Linked DNA regions of Nitrosospira lacus. The protein of the gene in region 1 interacts with the protein of each later gene in a pairwise test. Links are inferred from orthologs where the notes say so. Each region holds a gene or a part of one and is shown on either strand. Other genes may lie near its edges. The genes, in order: cysM and accC.

Region 1 (15,637 bases):
GCCATCCATGCCGAACTTTCCGGGAAACCCCATCAGCTTGGCGAGTTCGTCCAGCGGCGCATTGGCGCGCGGCTGGTACAACGCCAGCAAGTCCATTAAATCGAGATGGCGCGTATGGTAGCGGCTGAGATAGTTGTTCCATTTGAATTCGCGGTCGTCATCACCCATCTCCCAGTAACGGCGTGCCTGTAGCCCATGAATCAGGCTACGGTAGTGCAGTACCGGGAGGTCGAAACCACCCCCATTCCAGGAAACCAGTTGCGGGCTGTATTTATCGATGCCTTCGAAGAATCGGCGGATGAGTTCCGCTTCGGAGTCTGCCGCATTTCCTAGCGACCATATGCGGAAATCATTCTTGTCGCGCAGTGCGCACGAGATTGCGACTATCTTCTGTATGTGCAGTTGCAGGAAATCACTGCCCACAGCCTGGCGGCGCGACTGAAACGCCATCTCGGCAATATCGGCGGCCGCGAGTTGCGGGCCAAGATCATGAAGCTTGCGCAATCCCTCTATATCAGGAACCGTCTCGATATCGAAAACCAGTACCGGTGTCACGTCAAGGGGATCTCAGTCGAATAGTGAATTTGAGGATCTACAAGGTGATGAGTTTGAGGCTTTATTTTCTAACCCAGGAACCGCTCGCCGCCTGATACCACCATCCCGCTCTGGCCAGTTCGATCCAGCGTTGACCAAAAGTGGAACGAATGTCCCCTTCCCATTCGGGATGCCCATTGGCACGGGCTATTTCGCGATAAAGCGCATTTCTGTCCTGATTCTCGGACGCAATCAAGGCATTGACCGGCTGGCGTGCCGACAATGGCAACGCATTCGCGTCGCGCATGGCAATAAACCCGTCGCGCGTAAGCCCCACCGCACCCCTGGCGTAGTATGGCTCCAGTTGGCTATGCCGTTGCTGCATGCTTTGCTTGAGGCTCGCAATCGCCGGCGTATTGATCTCGATGTCCGCCGCCGTGTAGCCGGCGAACGATGCCGAGAGTAGTATCATCAGCAATATCAAACGGGAAACTGGATTGCGCATGGTATTCACCTTTAATGTTCCGGTTGCAGCGATTGCTATGGTTGCACGGGAGGCTCGGAAGGAGCGGGTTTATCCGCACCCTGTCCGCCCTCTTCGGGCTTCTTGAGCTGCCACACTTCTTCGATGATCTTGTCCGCCGCTTTTTCAGCCGCGGCGGCAGGGAAATAAATATTAATGGTGACACATCCTGACAGAAATGTACCCGTTAATGTCATCAAGCCTGCGCGAAAGAAAAAGTTTTTCATATCGTCCCTACTGAAAAATAGGTTTAACATTTGCTTGAGTGATCCGCTGCAGGCGGTTAATCAGCTCCCACCAATCCACGTTGCGATTATAGCCTATCACCGTGATCGCCGGAATTCCGCCACCCTTGACGATGACATAACCTTTCGCTGGATGCTCGGACGCTATCCCGCCCATATGGCAAACACCGTTGCGCAATGAACAGCTCCAGCCGATCTTTGAATAGCCGAATTCCTCAAAAATATGCAGGAAACTACGCTGAATCGCGGCTGCCGCCCCCGACCCCCCCAGAGAGGAAATATTCTGCACAGCGGCCTGGCTGATACGGCGCGGATAGTTTCCAGGGCTACTCATGATGCTGGCGTCAAACTTTATCGGTTTCCAGTCAAAAAGTTCAAGGCCATGCACCGCCACATCAATGCGACCTTGCATATTACCGAATGAAAACACGCCGGTCAGCAGATTGAGATCCAGATTGCGCATATCCAGATCCGCCACCAGCGACGGTGCCCGGCCCATGGGGTCCAGCACCATCATGTTTCTCAATTCCACCCTACCGTCGAATACCTTGAAAAGCAGGGCACCATCCATTTCCAGAGTATGGCCCGTGTAGCTCACTTTGGGGATCGTGCCGGACAGCGTACCGTACATTGGGCGGCTTCCCAGCGCTTCCGTCAGCCTTCGCATGGATACGGGCGAAAGCCCGCCGCTGAATTGCCAGTGCCAGTCCTGGGCCTGCCGCGATGCACGGAATTTCTCCAGCGTAAACTCGCCGTCCAGTACCGGTATGGTCATCCGCGGGATGGCGAGATCTTGTCCGTTAATTTCCAGCGGGACACGAAATTCTCCCAGCGGTATCCGCGATAACTGGCTGCTCTGGATGCTTATATCGGCTATCGACACCCCTTGCGCCTGCCAGGGAATGTTGGCGTTCACACCGCGAAATGCAAAGCGCTCATGTTCGTCTTCCACCGAGACGTCACGCAAATTGAGGTTAAGCAACTCGCTGGCACCATTGCGGTAGCGCAATCGAATTCCGGCATGCCCTGCAGCTTTTAACCCCGTAAAGGAGGTATCCGCCAGAAAAGGTTTGAGCACTTGACTGAACAACGCGGACAATTCCAGATTGCCGGCATGCAAATCAAGATCGCGCAGCGTGTTGGTGGACCGGTCAGCCACACCTGATAAATCCGCCTCGCCGATACCTGCGAGCACGAGATTTCCCTTGAGCAGCCGAATGATATCGTCATCCAGGTTGCCGCTGACATGCAAACGATGACCCTGGCCCGTAAAATAAAGCGGCTGCCAAAACACTTCTCCCTGCGGCCAAGTTACATCGGCCTGCCATTCCCAGGCATTCCTGCGCTGACTCGCCTGGCGGCCATCCTGGCGCTCAGCTTTAGCGATGATTTCCCCACTGATATTCTCACCCGCATGCAAACCGCTGACATCGCTGAACGCCAACCCATCCACCGCGAGATTCGCCTCTACATTAGCTAGCCCGCCGGCATTACCGCGCAATCTGGCCGTCCCATTGAGTTTCCCCTTGGCGGGCGCGAGCATTTCTTTTTCTCTATCAGGCAGCAATTCGGCAATGCGTGCTACCTGTCCGTTGGTAACTGTCAGCACGCCTTCCCATGCCGCGCTTCCCCAACGGGCGGAAAGCCGCCAGCCTTCGCTGGCTTTATCGGAAGTCATCTGGATTTTTACATCCAGCATCTTATCGCGAGAAGAGTAATGAAAGGTTGCGGGTATCGGCGCTGACTTGGATAGCCGCAATACTCCATCATCACAGCTGATCAGATCCTGGGAAAACCGAAATGTATGGCAGGAAAAACGTAAATTACGCCAGATTTTTCCCTGCACCGCGACTTCACCCAGCTTTATTTCCAGCGATGATGCCTGCGAGCCGGTTAGACTGGCTTGTATCCCCCTTGCGCTTAAAAGGGGGCTGTGAATATCATCGACGGAAAGGGTAATGAGAGGCGCAGCGCAGGCAGAGAAAACAATAGCAAACCACGCCGGCAATATTGTAACGAGTAGCTTAACCATTGTTGACTCGCCCAAACACAATTCGCGGACTCTTAAAGCACTCCTGTATAACGCCATATAAATGACGTCATGCTACCTATGGTCATTACTTATCCGGCAGGAAAATACAATGAATTCGTCATTCTGCACTTGACCCGGATCCAGCCCAAACCGCAACGATGCGCTCTGAACGCCACTGGATACCGGTTTCCGCCGGTATGACGCTTATCCGCTTACTCGCTGAATATATGATATTGACACATAGGCTTTACCCACTCAGGCCGGGAAAACCCCCGTGGAAAGGTAGCGATCCCCGCGATCGCAAACGATGGAAACGATCACCGCGTTGTGCAATTCCGCGGAAATCTTGAGTGCCGCCGCCAAAGCACCTCCCGACGAAATTCCGGCAAAAATCCCTTCCTCGCGCGCCAGCCGCCGAGTCATATCCTCGGCTTCGGCCTGGGAAACCAGGATAATGCAATCCACCCGGCTGGCATCATAGATTCTTGGCAAGTAGGCTTCCGGCCATTTGCGGATACCCGGAATCTGCGCACCGTCTTCCGGCTGTACGCCGATGATCTGAATCTCCGGATTCTTTTCCTTGAAATATTCGGAGCAACCCATAATCGTACCGGTGGTCCCCATGCTGCTCACCAGATGAGTAATTTGCCCTCCGGTATCGCGCCAGATCTCGGGAGCGGTCCCTTCGTAGTGTGCTCTTGGATTATCGGGATTGGCAAACTGATCCAGGATGATTCCGCGCCCCTCGTCACGCATTCGCTCAGCCACATCCCGTGCTTCTTCCATGCTGCCCTCTTTCGAGGTCAATATGATTTCCGCCCCGAATGCCTTCATGGATTGCCGCCGCTCCACGCTCAGGTGCTCCGGCATCACCAGTATCAGGGGATAACCCATGATCGCCGCCGCCATCGCCAAAGCAATGCCGGTGTTGCCGCTGGTGGCTTCTATCAGCGTATCTCCGGGCCTGATCTCCCCACGCGCCTGCGCATGCCTGATCATCGATAACGCTGGACGATCTTTCACCGAGCCTGCGGGATTGTTGCCTTCCAGCTTGGCGAGAATGACGTTACTGGTTTTCCCGGGCAAACGTTTAAGTTTTACCAGGGGCGTGTTACCGATAAAATCTTCTATGGTTTTGTACATATCCAATTCGCAGAGAATTCGTAAAGATCGTGCCGGATTATCGCATACGCGCCGCTAGAAGACCCATTACAAAACGCACAAGGGTGGCTGCCAAGAACATCGTCGAATTACTCGTTTGTGACGGGATGGGTGGAGAAAGCACAACCCATTGGCAATTGACGGGTTATGGCGTACCACCTCCCCCATCCTGACAATGCCAGGTTTTTATTGCCTGACAGCTGGTTTATTTTCCGTCTTGGCCGTGGTGCCGCCGCCCACCGTAATATCCTTACGTAGTTTCTTCATGGTGGCGGGACCAATGCCATTGACCTTTTCCAGATCGCCCGGCAATTTGAAGGGACCATTCTTCTTACGATAATCGACGATAGCCTTGGCTTTGGCCGGACCGATTCCCTGAAGGGTTTCCAGCTCCCCCTGAGTAGCGGTATTGATGTTGACAGCCGCGTAGACCGGACCGGCAAGCGCGAACAACATGACAATAAGAAACAACAGTTTTTTCATAACCCTATTACACTGCGCGCGATTGCAGCCATCAAAACGGAATATCGTCATCCATGTCATCGAACCCCGTGCTGCTTCTTGGGGCAGGTTTATTGCTGCCGGAGGTACTCGGCGCGAAACTGCTCTCGTCCCTATCACCCCCCTCGTAGCTGCCGCTTCCCGGTTTGCTGCCCAGCATTTTCATGTCGCTGGCGATGATCTCGGTGGTATAGCGTTCGGCACCTGACTTGTCGGTCCATTTCCGGGTTTCCAGCCGTCCTTCGACATATACCGGACGACCCTTCTTCAGGTATTCACCGGCGATTTCGGCCAGTTTGCGGTAAAACGTGACGCGATGCCATTCGGTTTTCTCCTGCTTTTCACCGTTTTTGTCTTTCCATGTTTCCGTGGTTGCCAAAGTGATGTTGGTCACCGCGTCGCCATTTGGCATGTAGCGGGTCTCGGGGTCTTTACCGAGATTGCCGATGAGTATGACTTTGTTGACTGATGCCATTTACGCTTCTCCCCCAAGTAGTTGAACAACTCCTTCTTCGTCAAAGCCTCGCATATCCACTTTCAGGTAAGCCACGCCTTCACTTGCCAGCACCAGTGCTTCATGCACACCGGGTAGCGCCGCCAATTGACGCGATAGCCCGCTGGCCTTGCCCGTATCCATTTCCTCCACATGGTACATTCTGGTACGCACCGCGGCAGGCGCTTTCATGGTGGCGGCAAACAGCAGCCATAATGCCAGCAGGATGCCGCAAAATGCAAACAGCGCGGAGCTGCCATGATGTTCAAATAAATAGCCGCCAGCGGTGGCGCCGGTAAATGCGCCGAGAAATTGAACGCTGCTATAGACGCCTATGGCTGTGCCCTTTGCGCCGACCGGCGCTATCTTGGAAATAAGCGAGGGCAAGGTTGCTTCCAGCAGATTGAACGCGGCAAAGAAAACCAGCAGCGCCGCCGTCGTCCCCCATAGGGATTCGAACGTATACGCCAGCAATACCTGGCTTGCCAGCAATACAGCCACTGCAATGACAAAAACCGGTTTGAGTTTTGCTTTCTTTTCCGCATAGATGATCGCGGGAACAATCAGAACCATGGAAAAGAGCAATACCGGAAGATATACCTGCCAGTGGGAATCTACCGCCAGACCCGACTTGCGCAATGACAACGGCACCACCAGCCATAGCGCCATCAGAACTGCATGTAACGCAAACACACCGAAATCCAGGCGTAGCAATTCGGGATTATGCAACACGTTACCAAAGCGTCCTGATGATGCCTCGGTATCGGAATGGAAACGGCTGATCAATGGATTGGGAATAATCTTATAAACTACCGCCATCGCCAACAGGGCCAGTACTCCGGTCATGGCGAAAATTCCAGGGACGCCAATCAAGCGATTGAGTGCCGGCGCGACAATCAGTGAGAGCGCAAAGGTGGCACCGATGGTCATGCCAATCGTGGCCATCGCTTTGGTGCGATGCTCTTCACGGGTGAGATCGGCGGCAAGCGCCATTACCGCGGCGGAAATCGCCCCCGCGCCTTGAATGATGCGGCCAAAGATTACCCAATAAATATCCGTGGCGGACGCGGCCACGAAACTGCCCGCGGCGAACAGAATCAAGCCTATGTAGATAACGGGCTTGCGCCCGATCCGGTCGGACAACCAGCCGAAAGGTATTTGCAGTATCGCCTGGGTCAGCCCATAGGCGCCAAGGGCAATGCCGACCAGCGTATAGTTGCTTCCGCCCGGCAAATGCTCGGCATAAAACGCGAACACGGGCAGAATGATAAACATGCCAAACATGCGCAACCCATAGATACCGGCCAAACCCGCGGTAGCGCGCAACTCAATCGGCGACATTTTCTCGGGGGGTGATGAGACGGACATGAATCAGATTGGGAAAATGCGGAGAAGTTGAGTATATTAACAGGTTTGACCGGCACTCAGATAGCCCAAGGTTGTCATGGGTGACCAATGGAAGCGTCGATGGAACTCATAAAAATTCGCGGTGCGCGCACGCACAACCTCAAAAACATCAATCTTGATCTGCCGCGAAACAAGCTGATCGTCATCACCGGTTTGTCCGGTTCCGGCAAATCCTCGCTCGCGTTTGACACGCTTTATGCGGAAGGTCAGCGGCGCTATGTGGAATCGCTCTCGGCGTATGCGCGGCAATTTCTGCAATTGATGGAAAAGCCCGATGTCGATCTGATCGAAGGCCTTTCTCCCGCTATCGCCATAGAGCAGAAAGCGACATCGCATAATCCGCGTTCGACCGTCGGCACCGTCACGGAAATACACGATTACATGCGCCTGCTATTTGCGCGCGTGGGCGATCCGCAGTGCCCCGACCACGGCATCACGCTGATCGCGCAAAGCGTTTCGCAAATGGTCGATCATGTATTGAAGCTGCCGCCCGATACCCGGCTGATGATACTGGCGCCGCTGGTGGTGGGGCGCAAAGGCGAGCAGCTGGATTTGATCGATGAACTGCGTGCACAGGGTTTCGTGCGGCTGCGGGTAGACAGCAAGGTGCATGAAATCGACGTGCTGCCAAAACTGCATAAGAATAAAAAGCACACGATTGAAGTGGTGGTGGATAGACTCAAAGTTATGCCCGATGCCAAGCAGCGGCTGGCGGAGTCATTTGAAACCGCGCTGCGCCATGCTGACGGACGCGCTTTGGCGGTGGAAATGGATTCCGGCCACGAGCATCTTTTTTCCGCCAAGTTCAGCTGCCCGGTGTGCAGCTATTCGTTGCCCGAACTTGAGCCGCGCTTGTTCTCCTTCAATAACCCGATGGGCGCCTGTCCCAAGTGTGACGGTCTGGGGAAAATTACATTCTTCGATCCCAAGCGTATTGTCGCTTTTCCTCATTTGTCATTGGCTTCCGGCACAATCAAGGGCTGGGATCGGCGCAATCAGTTTTATTACCAGTTGCTGGCGAGCCTGGCCAAGCATTATGATTTTGACCTGGAGATTCCTTTCGAACAACTGCCTGAAAACATTCAGGACATCATTCTCAAAGGATCAGGCAAGGAAAAAATAGCGTTTTCGTACTTGAATGAAACTGGCGCCCGAACCCAGCGGACACATACCTTCGAGGGTATTATTCCCAACCTGGAGCGACGCTATAAGGAGACAGAGTCGCAGGCCGTGCGCGAGGAGCTGGCAAAATACCTGAATTCGCAGACCTGCCCCGAATGCGCGGGCACCCGCCTACGGCGCGAGGCCCGCCATGTGCGGGTGGGAGGGCGGGCCATTTTCGAAATCAACGCGCTACCCCTGAAACAGGCCATGGTTTTTTTCGATCAGATGGAACTGACGGGGCAAAAGCATGCCATTGCGGAAAGAATCGTCAGGGAAATTTCCAGCCGCATGTTATTCCTCAACAACGTGGGCCTGGATTACTTGTCGCTGGATCGCTCCGCCGACACCTTGTCCGGCGGGGAGTCCCAGCGTATTCGGCTCGCCAGCCAGATCGGTTCCGGGCTGACCGGCGTGATGTATGTGCTGGATGAGCCTTCCATTGGTCTGCACCAGCGCGATAATAGCCGGTTGTTGGAAACACTCAAGAATCTGCGCGATCTCGGCAATAGCGTAATCGTGGTGGAACACGACCAGGATGCCATACTGTCCGCCGATCATGTGGTGGACATGGGTCCCGGCGCAGGCGAACATGGGGGAGCGATCATCGCGCAAGGAACCCCGGAAGCCATTCGGAAAAGCGCCAGCTCCTTGACCGGCAAATATCTTTCTGGCCAATTGGTCATCGCGCTGCCGGAAAAGCGCACCCAACCAAAAAGTGATCGCTGGCTCCGGATCGAAGGCGCTTCCGGCAATAATCTGAAAAACGTCAACCTCAACCTGCCGGTGGGATTGTTCGTTTGTATCACCGGCGTCTCCGGCTCAGGGAAGTCCACCCTTATCAATGAAACGCTTTATCTTGCAACGGCGCGCTACCTCTACGGCAGCAGCACGGAGCCTGCGCCGCATCAGAGCCTGGATGGCCTGGCGTTCTTCGACAAGGTCATCAACATGGACCAGAGCCCCATCGGGCGCACGCCGCGCTCCAACCCGGCCACATATACCGGCTTGTTCACACCCATCCGCGAACTGTTCGCGGGCGTACCCCAGGCGCGCGAACGCGGCTATGGTCCCGGACGATTTTCGTTTAACGTCAAGGGCGGACGCTGCGAAGCCTGTCAGGGCGACGGCATGATCAAGGTTGAGATGCATTTCCTCCCCGATATATACGTGTCGTGCGACGTCTGCCACGGCAAGCGTTATAACCGCGAGACCCTGGAGATTCAATACAAGGGAAAAAATATCAACGAAATCCTGCAGCTGACAGTGGAGCAGGCACACGAATTTTTTAGCGCCGTGCCGGTTGTAGCGCGAAAGCTCCAGACGCTGCTGGATGTGGGTCTGGGCTACATCACCTTGGGACAATCCGCCACTACGCTTTCCGGCGGAGAAGCCCAGCGGGTGAAACTTTCGCTGGAGCTCTCCAAGCGCGATACCGGCCGCACGCTCTACATCCTGGACGAACCCACCACCGGCCTTCATTTCCAGGATATCGACATGCTGCTGAAAGTATTGCATCGGCTACGTGACCATGGCAACACCGTGGTGGTGATCGAGCACAACCTGGACGTGATCAAGACCGCTGACTGGATCGTCGACCTCGGCCCCGAGGGCGGCGAGGGCGGCGGACAAATTATCGCTGAAGGCTCACCGGAGGAGATAGCGGCGAGCGAGAACAGCTTTACCGGTCATTATTTGCGAAGCGTGCTCGGTCCCTGATCGAGGACGCAAGCTGCGAATGGATCACCGTAAGTCTTTATGCAACAGCTTCAATGCCGCGATCGCCGCAGCCGATCCCCTGTGTATCGTACCGCGGCACTTACCTATACCACCCAGGCTACCCAAGGGACGCACTCTGGTGATCGGTGCGGGTAAGGCTGCGGCGGCAATGGCACTGGCAGTGGAAAACCATTGGCAAAAAGATGCGCTACTGAATGGTATTGTCCTCACTCGCTATGGCCACGGCTTGCCACTGGAACGCATCACGGTGATTGAAGCCGGGCATCCCCTTCCGGACAAACGGGGTGAGCAGGCAGCGCAAGACATTCTGGCGGAAGTTAAAAAACTCGGTGCGGACGATTTACTGCTCTGCCTGGTGAGCGGCGGCGGTTCAAGCTTGCTTTCGTTACCGGTGGCGGGCCTATCGCTGAATGACCTCAGAAACGTCACCCGGGAATTGCTGCTGTGCGGTGCGGCAATTCAGGAAATCAATACCGTGCGCAAGCATCTCTCCGCCATTCAAGGAGGGAAGCTTGCCGCGTCATGCCGTGCCCCGGTATTGGCATTGATCATATCGGATGTAACCGGGGATGCCCCCACTCATGTCGCCTCCGGCCCGTGCGCGCCAGACCCGTCAACCTATCTGGACGCGCTGGAGATACTCGAACGCTACCGGATCGATGCACCCGCTGCGGTGCTGGAAATATTGCTGGCGGGTGCCGAAGGAAAGCGCGACGAAACCCCCAAGCCGGGTGACGCCGTCTTCAGGAACGTGGACAACCGCGTGATCGCCACCGCCCGGGATTCGCTGCTGGCGGCGGCAAAATATTTTCATGATCAAGGTATTCCCGCCGCTATACTGGGTGACGGCATAACCGGTGAATCACGCGATGTAGCCAAGGTCTTCGCCGCGCTGGCACGGCAAATCCGTCAATATGGCCAGCCATGGAAGCCGCCGGTGGCGCTGATCTCAGGAGGAGAGACAACAGTTTCGTTACGTGAAAATGGCTGCGGCGAACAGCGCGGCACCAGTGGAACGAAATCTGGTGGACGAGGCGGACGCAACACGGAATTCCTTCTGTCGCTTGCCATTGAACTCAACGATGTAACGGGAATCCACGCTCTGGCCTGCGATACTGACGGCATAGACGGTTCGGAAAACAACGCCGGCGCAATCATGGCGCCAGACTCGATCCACCGTGCAAAGCAAATGGGCATCGACGCCCGCGCCTTGCTTGCCAGTCACGACTCGTATACTTTCTTTGGGCAACTTGACGATCTGATACTTACCGGCCCAACCCGAACCAATGTCAATGATTACCGGGTAATTCTGGTGCTATAGAACTAACGTCCCGAAAATGAGCCATAAGGCCGCACGGACTATTATGATGGGAAGAATCGCCCATTGATCTGGAGATATGTCACGAAACCGCAATATTGCTTACATATCATCGCAATATCGAAGAGAATATTACCGACAGGGGAAAACATATGGCAGCAACCATACTGGTGGTGGAAGATGAACCCGCGATTCAGGAGTTGATCTCGTATAGCCTGAGGCAGGCCCGCCATGTCGTTTTTGGTGCAAGAAGCGCGGAACAGGCCATGGAGATAGTGAATGATGCATTACCGGACCTGGTGCTGCTTGACTGGATGCTGCCGGGAATGAGCGGCGTAGAATTTGCACGCATGTTGCGTCGCGTAACGCGTACCAAGACCATCCCCATCATCATGCTTACCGCTCGTGCCGAAGAAAGCGACAAGGTAGCGGGATTGGAGATTGGCGCCGATGACTACATCACCAAGCCCTTTTCGCCACGTGAATTGCTCGCGCGGATTAAAGCAGTGCTCCGACGGCGTTCACCGGAGGCGGCTGATGATCTGGTGGAAATCGGCGGACTGCGCCTTGACTCCGCAACACATCGCGTAACCGCGGGTGATAAGGAAGTGGTGCTCGGGCCCACCGAGTTTCGTTTGTTGCATTTCCTTATGACGCACTCCGAACGGGTGCATACACGCTCGCAACTGCTCGATCAGGTATGGGGAGACCATGTATTTGTGGAGGACCGTACCGTGGACGTGCATATTCGCAGATTGCGCAAAGCGCTGGAAAATGTCAGCAAGGATGGTTTGGTGCAGACCGTGAGAGGATCGGGCTATCGCCTGTCAGCGGGACCGGCGGCAAGCATTGGTATCGTATGAGTATAATGGGTCATCTTCACTCTTCGAAATAACATACGTGCCTGCTTTCTGGGAGCGCCTTACTCTCATCCTGACAATTGTTGTGGCCGGCATACTCTGGACTACGCTCGGCGCGCTCGTAACATTGGTCTTTTGCAGCATTGCCCTGCTGCTGCTGGTCATCCACCACTGGCGTCATCTGATAATGCTGGACAGATGGCTTCACGCCGAAGAATTGACATCTGTCGCATTGCCTGATGCCCCCGGAAAATGGGGAGATGTATTTGCCCGCCTGGCGCGACTCATGCGCGAACAGCGCAGAAATCATCAGCAACTCAGTTCCGCGCTGGAGCGCCTGCGGCGCGCCACTTCCGCCATGCCGGAAGGCGTGGTAATTCTGGATGACGTCGACCGTATCGAATGGTGCAATCCGGTAGCCGAAAAGCATTTGGGCATAGATATCAGCCTCGATGCCGGTCAGCATCTTACTCATTTGGTGCGCCAGACCCAATTCACCGACTACCTGAACGCTCACAATTACAGTGAGCCGCTGATAATCAAACCCTCCCGAAACCAGAGCCTGACCCTTTCGCTACAGTTCGTGCCTTATGGCGACAAGCAGAAACTGCTTGTCAGCCGTGATATTACCCGCCTTGAGAGAGTCCATACCATGCGGCGGGATTTCGTCGCCAATGTCTCGCATGAGTTGCGTACACCGTTGACAGTCATTGGTGGATTCCTTGAAACGCTGGCGGAAGAAGGCGCTCCCGACCCCGAAACCCATAAATGGGCGCTCACGCTGATGACCGATCAGACCCGGCGCATGCAGCGCCTAGTGGAAGACCTGTTGACGCTGTCGCGACTGGAGGATTCAGAAAACCTGGTACGGGAAGATACCGTCAATATCCCGAAAATGTTGCGTGAACTCTGTCATGAAGCGGAATCCTTGAGCGCGGGACGTCACCGTATCCATCTCAAGCTTGATACCAAAGCCAAGCTGCTGGGAAACATGGACGAGTTACGCAGCGCTTTCAGCAATCTCGTCAGCAATGCTATCCGCTACACCCCCGATGGGGGGACTATTACATTGAACTGGGCAATTCGTGACGAGCAAGGCGTATTCTCTGTTCAAGACAGCGGCATTGGCATCGAGCCCGAGCATATCCCTCGCCTGACAGAACGCTTCTATCGGGTGGATCGTGGACGCTCGCGTGAAACCGGGGGCACCGGCCTGGGGCTAGCCATTGTCAAGCACGTCCTGACCTGCCACCAAGCGAAGCTGGAAATTGTCAGCGAACTGGGCAAAGGCAGTTGCTTCAGCGCATGGCTCCCTGCGGCACGGCTGATAACGCACAAAAGCGAGTGAATCTAATTACTTACAGATTCTTACCAGAAAATATCACGCATCTCGTGCCGGACTGGGTCCGGAATCCATTCCAAATTTGCAATAGTGCCGCTGGATACCGGCTTTCGCCGATATGAAGTCTGTACTGTTATTCGCCGGCCAGTGGGCGGCTGTATAATCTCGGCTAACAGCGCGATGATAGTGTTTTAGACGAGCCGGCTTCCTCTTTGCATCCCGGCGTAATATGAGTCGCTTATACGATTCATTCTCGGAGTATTCCTTACCTCATGTCCAACCCGCCCCTGGATCTCACTGAAACGCCGGTCAACAGCCGGAAGGTGTTCGATGGCAACCTTTTGCACGTATATCAGGACCAAGCTCGCCTGCCTGACGGCAAGGTGAAAGTACGCGAATACATCATCCATCCCGGCGCGGTAGTAATCATTCCACTGCTCGACAATGGTGAGCTGGTGCTGGAACGTCAGCACCGCTATCCGTTGCATAGGGATTTTTTCGAACTGCCTGCTGGAAAAATTGATCCCGGCGAGGATCCACTGTTATGTGCGCAACGCGAGTTGCTGGAAGAAACGGGCTATACGGCGGCAAGCTGGCGGTATCTCGCCACCTTGCATCCGTGTATTGGCTATTCCAACGAGAAGCTGGTTTATTATCTTGCGAAGGGACTCAACTTCCAAGGTGCAAGCCTTGACGATGGCGAGCATCTGGAAGTGTTTACCCTGACGTTGCCAATGGCATTGGAATGGATTAAAACGGGGAAAATCACGGACAACAAAAGCGTTTCTGGTCTATTCTGGGCAGAGAAAGTATTGCGTGGCGAGTGGTAGCAGTGAACCAAATAACCTGAGTTCTACACTTAATAAGAGAATGCCCCCTAACGAAGCCCCGATAGGTATCTTTGACTCCCGCGTACGAGGCCTCTCCGTTCTTCGGAGCATTCGGCGTGAACTTCCGCCAGAGCATTTGTCGTATGTGGCAGATTCTGGCAATGCGCCATACGGCGCTATGGAGCAGACCTGTGACAGTTCATGCTCTCGTGCCGCCCTCACTTGCATAATGAGGCTGACGAACTCTAATTGGCTGTCGAATTTCCTTCCCGCATAAACATCGCTTACAAGTGGCCGCTGTGGATACGATGTTCATTTTGTTTAGTCTTACTGAGTCATTACATCCACTGAAGCAGATTATTCCGCAAAGAACTCGCGCACCTTGTCCATCCAGGACTTGGCACGGGGACTGTGACGGGAGTCATCTTCCTGGTTAAGCGATTCCAGTTCCTGCAACAGTTCCTTTTGACGGGCGGTAAGCTTGACCGGCGTCTCCACCACCACGTGACACAATAAATCCCCTTGGGTATTGCTGCGCACGCCTTTGATCCCTTTGCCACGCAGACGGAAAATTTTCCCGCTTTGGGTTTCTGCTGGCACCTTGATTTTGGCATGCCCATCGAGGGTAGGAATTTCAATTTCTCCACCCAGTGCAGCTGTGGTAAAGCTTATCGGCATTTCGCAATGCAAGTCGTTATGGTCGCGCTGAAAAACGGAATGCTGCAATAGATGAATAACCACATACAAATCTCCTGCCGGACCATTGTTGACCCCTGCTTCGCCTTCCCCGGATAGACGTATGCGGTCGCCTTCATCCACCCCGGCCGGGATTTTTACCGACAATGTTTTGTGTTGCTTAACGCGTCCTGCGCCGTTGCATGTAGCGCAAGGGCTGGAAATAAATTTGCCGCTGCCATGGCATTTGGGGCATGTTTGCTGGATCGAGAAAAACCCCTGTTGCATTCTTACCTGACCATGCCCATTACAGGTTGGGCATGTGGTGGGAGAAGTGCCAGGCTTGGCACCGTTGCCATGGCAGCTTCCACAAATTTCCATGGTGGGAATGCGGATTTTGGTTTCTGTTCCGCGCGCCGCCTGTTCAAGCGAGACTTCCAGGTTGTAGCGCAGATCGGCACCGCGATAGACGTTGGCATGCCCGCCGCGACCGCCGAAGATATCGCCGAAGATATCGCCGAATGCATCGGCAAATCCTTGAGCCCCGCCACCCGCCATGCTCGGATCTACGCCGGCATGACCATGCTGGTCATATGCCGCACGCTTATGGGGATCGGAAAGGATTTCGTAAGCTTCTTTGGCCTCCTTGAAGTGTTCCTCCGACTTTGGACTATCCGGATTACGGTCCGGATGATACTTCATCGCCAGCTTGCGATAAGCTTTCTTTATCTCATCTTCGCCGGAGTCACGGTTAAGGCCCAGCACTTCATAGTAGTCGCGTTTGCTCATATGGATTTTCTTAAAAATGGAAGCGC
Region 2 (5,658 bases), 2.5 Mb from region 1 along the record:
ACTCTAGAGGTGATAACGAATAATTGGACTAGCACGACACTGATTAGCGGTGAACTCGCAAAGAAACTGAAGCAATGGCTCTCAAGTATTTTTCAGTATATAGAGGAAGGCAACTCAAAAGAGGAGGCGCGTCATCAGCGACTTCTCGATGCATGTATCGTATCTGAAGCAAGACAGAATACTATTGCGATTCTAGACGATCGTGTGCCCGTCTTCGTTTTGTTCAGTAATTATTTCCGTGTGCGCCCTGTCATCCATTTGGAGCATCTCGCATCTCGTCTTGAAACGGGAGTTATGGATGACGAACAATACGACTATGGCAATCAGTGTTTGTTAAAGCTTTTAGGATTCACTGCTCGTGAATTGTCGAATCTTGGAAAGGCGCCCGAACCCCCCGCCCACGATCCGGCGGCTCTGCTAGCTTACCGAGATCAGCTTGATAAACGGTCATATCAGCTGAATGGGGCTGAAGTTCGCCTTACGAATGACATACGAGCTGTTTGGCTACCAGACACAAGTCGTGGGGAGGCAGACCGCCTACGTGTGGTTGCCGACGGTCAATATCTAAAAGTTGTCGTCGAAGACTCCTTGGGAGTAAATATCGAATTAGACCAGCGATCTGAGGGCTTCCAGTGGCTTGTCTCGTTCTTTGTAGTCTTTTTTGCGGAAGCCGTTGACAAACATGAGAATGCGGTCCTTCTACTCGACGAACCGGGATTGAGCCTGCACGGACTCAAGCAGCGAGATTTTAGAAAGACTCTTTCGCGATTAGCGGAGAAGAACCAAACCCTTTACAGTACTCACTCACCGTTTTTGGTGGGACCAGATGAACTGGATTTTGTGCGCGTGGTTGAGATGCCGGATCGAACAGCTGGAACAAAAATTCATTCGGAGGTAACTTCGGACGATCCTGCAGCACTTTTACCCCTTCAAGAATCGCTGGGGTACGACCTTGCTCAGAGTCTTTTCACCCAACAGCGCAATTTAATTTTAGAAGGGTTAACCGACTATTGGTATCTTGATGCAGTTTCTCAACTTCTTCGCGAAGCAAATGACGGAGGTCTAAACGATAAAATCGCGCTTGTACCTGCGCAAAGTGCGGGAAAAGTCGTCTACTTTGCGACGATTCTCCATGCTCATAAACTGAAAGTGGCTGCGCTTCTTGACTCAGACAGCGCGGGAGATCAAGCCGCACAGCAACAGATCTTAGTTCATCGACTCGGCAATAAAGCAATCCTTCGGACCAAAGATGTGTACGTCGGTAGCGTTGCTAAACCGGAGATTGAGGAATTACTTAGAGATACCTTAGTTATGGTGGCGAAGGAACTCGCATGGGATGTTTCGAGCGTTGCGGCACAGGACATCTCAAGATCAATTGTAGAAATATTCGCCCAGGAAATTGACAACTTCTCGAAATACAAACTCGCAAAGGCATTTGTTCGATGGAGCCGTGACCATACGGCAGCTGATTTGACTCCAACGGAGACAGTTCAGTGGCGAAATCTAATTAATACTGTAAACAAGGTCCTTAAATGAAACAGGTATCTGGAATTATTTTAGGACCGTCGTTGAGAACGACTCATGAGCGACAGCGTTGAAAATCTCGTAAAGCTATTCACTCCGGCTGGGCCGCCTTCTATCAATACACCGACTATACGGCGACCCTGTTTGGCAGGCTGGACCGTACCGTCTTCTGGAAACTCAAAGGGCGCGCGCGTTTACATCAGGCGAGAATAATGCCGTTAAACAGTCAATTAGTACGGCTATCGTCTACACCTCGTCTACATTCCTAGACTCTATCTCCTTGGAATGGTCGTAAGATGCTGATAAACATGGTGCTGTTGAGAGGAGTCGAACCTCCGACCTACTGATTACGAATCAGTTGCTCTACCAACTGAGCTACAACAGCTTCGAAGAAAAAATTGAATTACGATTATAGAGGTTTGGGAAACAGCGGGCAAATTGGTTGATGTCTGAAATCCAGCGCGTGAATGGAATGTGGACGTCACGAGATGTGGCAAGTTCGTGCCGTCAAGCGAGGGACACATCGCACCTGCGCTCCTTCGAAAGTAGTCTTCAGTCTCTCATGATTGACCGGATTTATCACCTCATTTTATCGAGAAGACGGGGAAGGAAGCGCCGGGCGGCGCGCAGCAAAGCCTTAATTCCATTGTGGTCGGTCATTTCACCATATCTCTCATCCGCATGCTCAAGTATGGATATTTTCCTCTATTTTCGCCGATTGTCACCTAACATCTGGACATTCTTGGCGGGTTGCGGCACACTTATCGGATGAAAACCAAAGCAAATGGGTCTAAAAGTATTTTAGTCCTTCATGGCCCTAACCTCAATCTTTTAGGCAGACGTGAGCCTGAAGTCTACGGATCCATGACGTTAGAAGAAATTAACGAGAATTTGCTGAATTTGGCAAAGAAGTCTGGCATAGAGTTAGTTGCTTTCCAAAGTAATATGGAGGGTGAATTAATTGATCGTATTCAGCAGGCCATGGATGACGATGTCGATTTTATTATTATTAACCCGGCGGCTTATACGCATACCAGTATTGCCTTGCGTGACGCACTTGCCGCCACAGGATTGCCATTCATCGAAGTTCATCTCTCGAATATTTTTTCCCGGGAGTCTTTTCGCAAGGAGTCGTATTTTTCCGATCTGGCGCTTGGCGTTATCAGCGGTTTGGGCGCCAAAGGTTATGAGCTGGCCTTGAAATATGCTCTGACAGCTCGTTAGCGCGCATTCCTCAAATCGGAAAATCCTCAATATTTTTGACGGTGCCTGTTCACTGAGTGGAATTGGCAGAAGATAGAAGCCATTTCCGCCGATTTACCGGCCGATGGAATGCTGCAAGCAGAAAATGCTACAGGGCTGATGGCAGGTTTGGATAATTAGAAATGCCCAAAATGGGCGTTGTTCCAGGAGGTCTTTATGGATCTACGAAAACTTAAAAAACTGATTGAGCTGGTGGAAGAATCGGGTATTGGCGAACTGGAAATTACAGAAGGTGAGGAAAAAGTTCGCATCAGCAAGTCCGTATCCTCCACGCAGGCTTATGTAACTGCGCCACCCGTCATGCAGGCAGTCACGCCCGCCGCCACCGAACCCGTGCCGGCCGCTGCGGCACCTGCCGAGTTATTGACGCAAGGCCACGTGGTGAAGTCACCCATGGTGGGAACATTTTATCGCACCTCTACCCCTGGTGCGAACCCATTCGTGGAGATAGGACAGGCAGTGAAGGCTGGCGATACCTTATGCATCATTGAAGCAATGAAGCTGCTCAACGAGATTGAATCGGACAAGGATGGAATTATCAAGGCGGTTCTCGTCGAAAACGGGCAGCCGGTCGAGTACGGCGAGCCGCTATTTGTGATCGAATGATTGTAAGCGCTATCTCCCATCTTTCTTTACAGGGGCCACAGAATAGAAAAGATGGCCAGAACCCTCGTAGTTCAATAGAGATATTCCATGTTTGAAAAAATTCTAATAGCCAATCGTGGTGAAATCGCCCTGCGGATCCAGCGGGCCTGCCGTGAGATGGGAATTAAAACGGTGGCGGTGCATTCCGAGGCGGATGCCAATGCAAAATATGTGAAGCTCGCCGATGAGTCCGTGTGCATCGGACCGGCGCCATCGGCTCAGAGCTACCTTAATATTCCCGCCATCATCAGTGCAGCCGAAGTGACCGATGCGGAAGCGATTCATCCCGGTTATGGTTTTCTCTCCGAAAACGCCGACTTCGCCGAGCGCGTGGAAAGCAGCGGTTTTGTCTTCATCGGGCCGCGTCCCGAAACGATCCGTATGATGGGCGACAAGGTCAGTGCCAAGAATGCAATGAAAAAAGCAGGAGTTCCCTGTGTTCCAGGGTCCAACGGTGCATTACCGGAATCCCTCGATGAGGTCCGGGGGGTTATCCGTGCTGTTGGCTATCCTGTCATTATCAAGGCATCAGCCGGTGGTGGCGGGCGCGGGATGCGCGTGGTTCACACCGAGGCCGCGTTGTCGAATGCGGTCATAATCACCCGCAACGAGGCACAGGCAGCATTCGGCAATCCGACGGTCTATGCCGAAAAATTTCTGGAAAATCCACGTCATATCGAATTCCAGGTACTGGTTGACGAACACCGCAATGCAATCCATTTGGGTGAACGTGAGTGTTCAATGCAGCGCCGCCATCAGAAAATTCTGGAGGAAGCACCTGCTCTGGGCATTTCCCCCCGGCTGCGCGACAGGATAGGGGGCCGCTGCGCCGATGCGTGCCGCCGTATCGGTTATCGTGGTGTGGGAACGTTCGAGTTCCTGTTTGAAAAAAACGAGTTTTATTTCATCGAAATGAACACCCGTTTACAAGTGGAACATCCCGTTACGGAGGCAATTACCGGGATAGATCTGGTAAAAGCACAAATTCGTGTTGCCGCGGGCGAGAAATTGAGCATTCGCCAACGAGACGTTTCATGGAAGGGTCATGCCATCGAATGCCGCATCAATGCCGAGGACCCTTACAAGCTCACGCCTTCCGCCGGCCGTATCACGCAGTATCATGCTCCCGGCGGCCCGGGCATTCGTGTCGACTCTCACATTTATCATAACTACATGGTGCCGCCCTATTATGATTCCATGATCGCCAAGGTTATTGCTTATGGGGATAACCGCGACCAGGCAATCGCCCGAATGCGCATTGCGCTGTCGGAAATGGTGGTGGAAGGCATCAGCACCAATATCCCGTTGCATCTCGATCTGTTGTCGGACGCCGCGTTTCTGACGGGTGGCACTAGCATCCACTATCTTGAGCAGAAGCTTGCCAACTACAATAAGCCGGGCTAAAAGCGGTGAGCCGCGTGGCGGCGAGTTTTTCTGAGTAGCGCGATATATGTCCTGGATTTCTCTCACCCTGGAAACCGATGATTTGCATGCCGAAATTCTGAGCGATGCAATGCTTGAACTCGGTGCGTTATCAACGGACATCCACGATGCGGCTGCAGGGACTGAACGAGAGCAGCCATTATTTGACGAGCCCGGTGAGTTAGCCGGGGAAATCTGGTCCATGTCAGAACTTACCGCCTTATTCGAAGCGGATGCCGATATAGCGTCCATTGTGCAGGCTGCGGCGCAAGCGGCTCAGCTTCCCACCCCGCCTGCCTACCACCTGGCGCTTGTGGAAGAGCAGGATTGGGTACGGATAACGCAATCGCAATTCGATCCGATACAGATATCGTCACGCTTGTGGATCGTCCCCACCTGGCATCGGGCGCCCGATCCCGCCGCCATCAACCTGGCACTCGATCCCGGATTGGCCTTCGGCACAGGCAGTCATCCTACCACCCAGCTTTGCCTTGCCTGGCTTGACGAAAATCTGCAAGGAGGCGAAGATCTTCTTGATTACGGTTGTGGTTCCGGCATACTTGCTATTGCCGCGTCGAAGCTCGGCGCCCGCTACGTGGTGGGCGTGGACATAGATGCGCAGGCGGTTGCAGCCAGTCGCGAAAATGCATTGCTTAATCAATGTGACGAAACAGCAATTGAGTTTCATGCGGCGCATTTGGCGACTTGGGAAGATTCCGCACGTGAAGCCTGGGCGGATGTGGTTCTCGCCAATATTCTTGCCAATCCTTTGATCATGCTGGCCCCGATACTGACGCGCGCTGT

Evidence for each region.
Region 2: the proteins of cysM (region 1) and accC interact in binary tests that used the Escherichia coli proteins (3 or more experiments, as listed by UniProt). The link is inferred for Nitrosospira lacus from one-to-one orthologs.

Annotation. Positions count from the first base shown.
Region 1 is NZ_CP021106.3:3,116,177-3,131,813, forward strand. What follows is about bases 2,534-5,302. They hold cysM (cysteine synthase CysM), read right to left. Parts: upstream 4,478-5,302; coding sequence 3,590-4,477; downstream 2,534-3,589. Other genes in these bases: EBAPG3_RS14260 (translocation/assembly module TamB domain-containing protein), read right to left, coding at 2,534-3,334; EBAPG3_RS14270 (ComEA family DNA-binding protein), read right to left, coding at 4,682-4,978; ssb (single-stranded DNA-binding protein), read right to left, coding at 5,010-5,302. In the rest of the region: EBAPG3_RS14245 (3'-5' exonuclease), read right to left, coding at 1-555; EBAPG3_RS14250 (YdbL family probable chaperone protein), read right to left, coding at 617-1,039; EBAPG3_RS14255 (hypothetical protein), read right to left, coding at 1,075-1,284; more of EBAPG3_RS14260, read right to left, coding at 1,292-2,533; more of ssb, read right to left, coding at 5,303-5,471; EBAPG3_RS14280 (MFS transporter), read right to left, coding at 5,472-6,830; excinuclease ABC subunit UvrA, read left to right, coding at 6,957-9,776; EBAPG3_RS14290 (glycerate kinase type-2 family protein), read left to right, coding at 9,796-11,118; phosphate regulon transcriptional regulator PhoB, read left to right, coding at 11,268-11,978; phosphate regulon sensor histidine kinase PhoR, read left to right, coding at 12,016-13,323; EBAPG3_RS14305 (NUDIX domain-containing protein), read left to right, coding at 13,590-14,147; molecular chaperone DnaJ, read right to left, coding at 14,505-15,611. UniProt on the Escherichia coli protein: Two cysteine synthase enzymes are found. Both catalyze the same reaction. Cysteine synthase B can also use thiosulfate in place of sulfide to give cysteine thiosulfonate as a product.
Region 2 is NZ_CP021106.3:590,440-596,097, forward strand. Bases 2,745-5,658 are described here. They hold accC (acetyl-CoA carboxylase biotin carboxylase subunit), read left to right. Parts: upstream 2,745-3,480; coding sequence 3,481-4,836; downstream 4,837-5,658. Other genes in these bases: aroQ (type II 3-dehydroquinate dehydratase), read left to right, coding at 2,745-2,748; accB (acetyl-CoA carboxylase biotin carboxyl carrier protein), read left to right, coding at 2,944-3,393; prmA (50S ribosomal protein L11 methyltransferase), read left to right, coding at 4,883-5,658. In the rest of the region: EBAPG3_RS02680 (AAA family ATPase), read left to right, coding at 1-1,536; more of aroQ, read left to right, coding at 2,293-2,744. UniProt on the Escherichia coli protein: This protein is a component of the acetyl coenzyme A carboxylase complex; first, biotin carboxylase catalyzes the carboxylation of the carrier protein and then the transcarboxylase transfers the carboxyl group to form malonyl-CoA.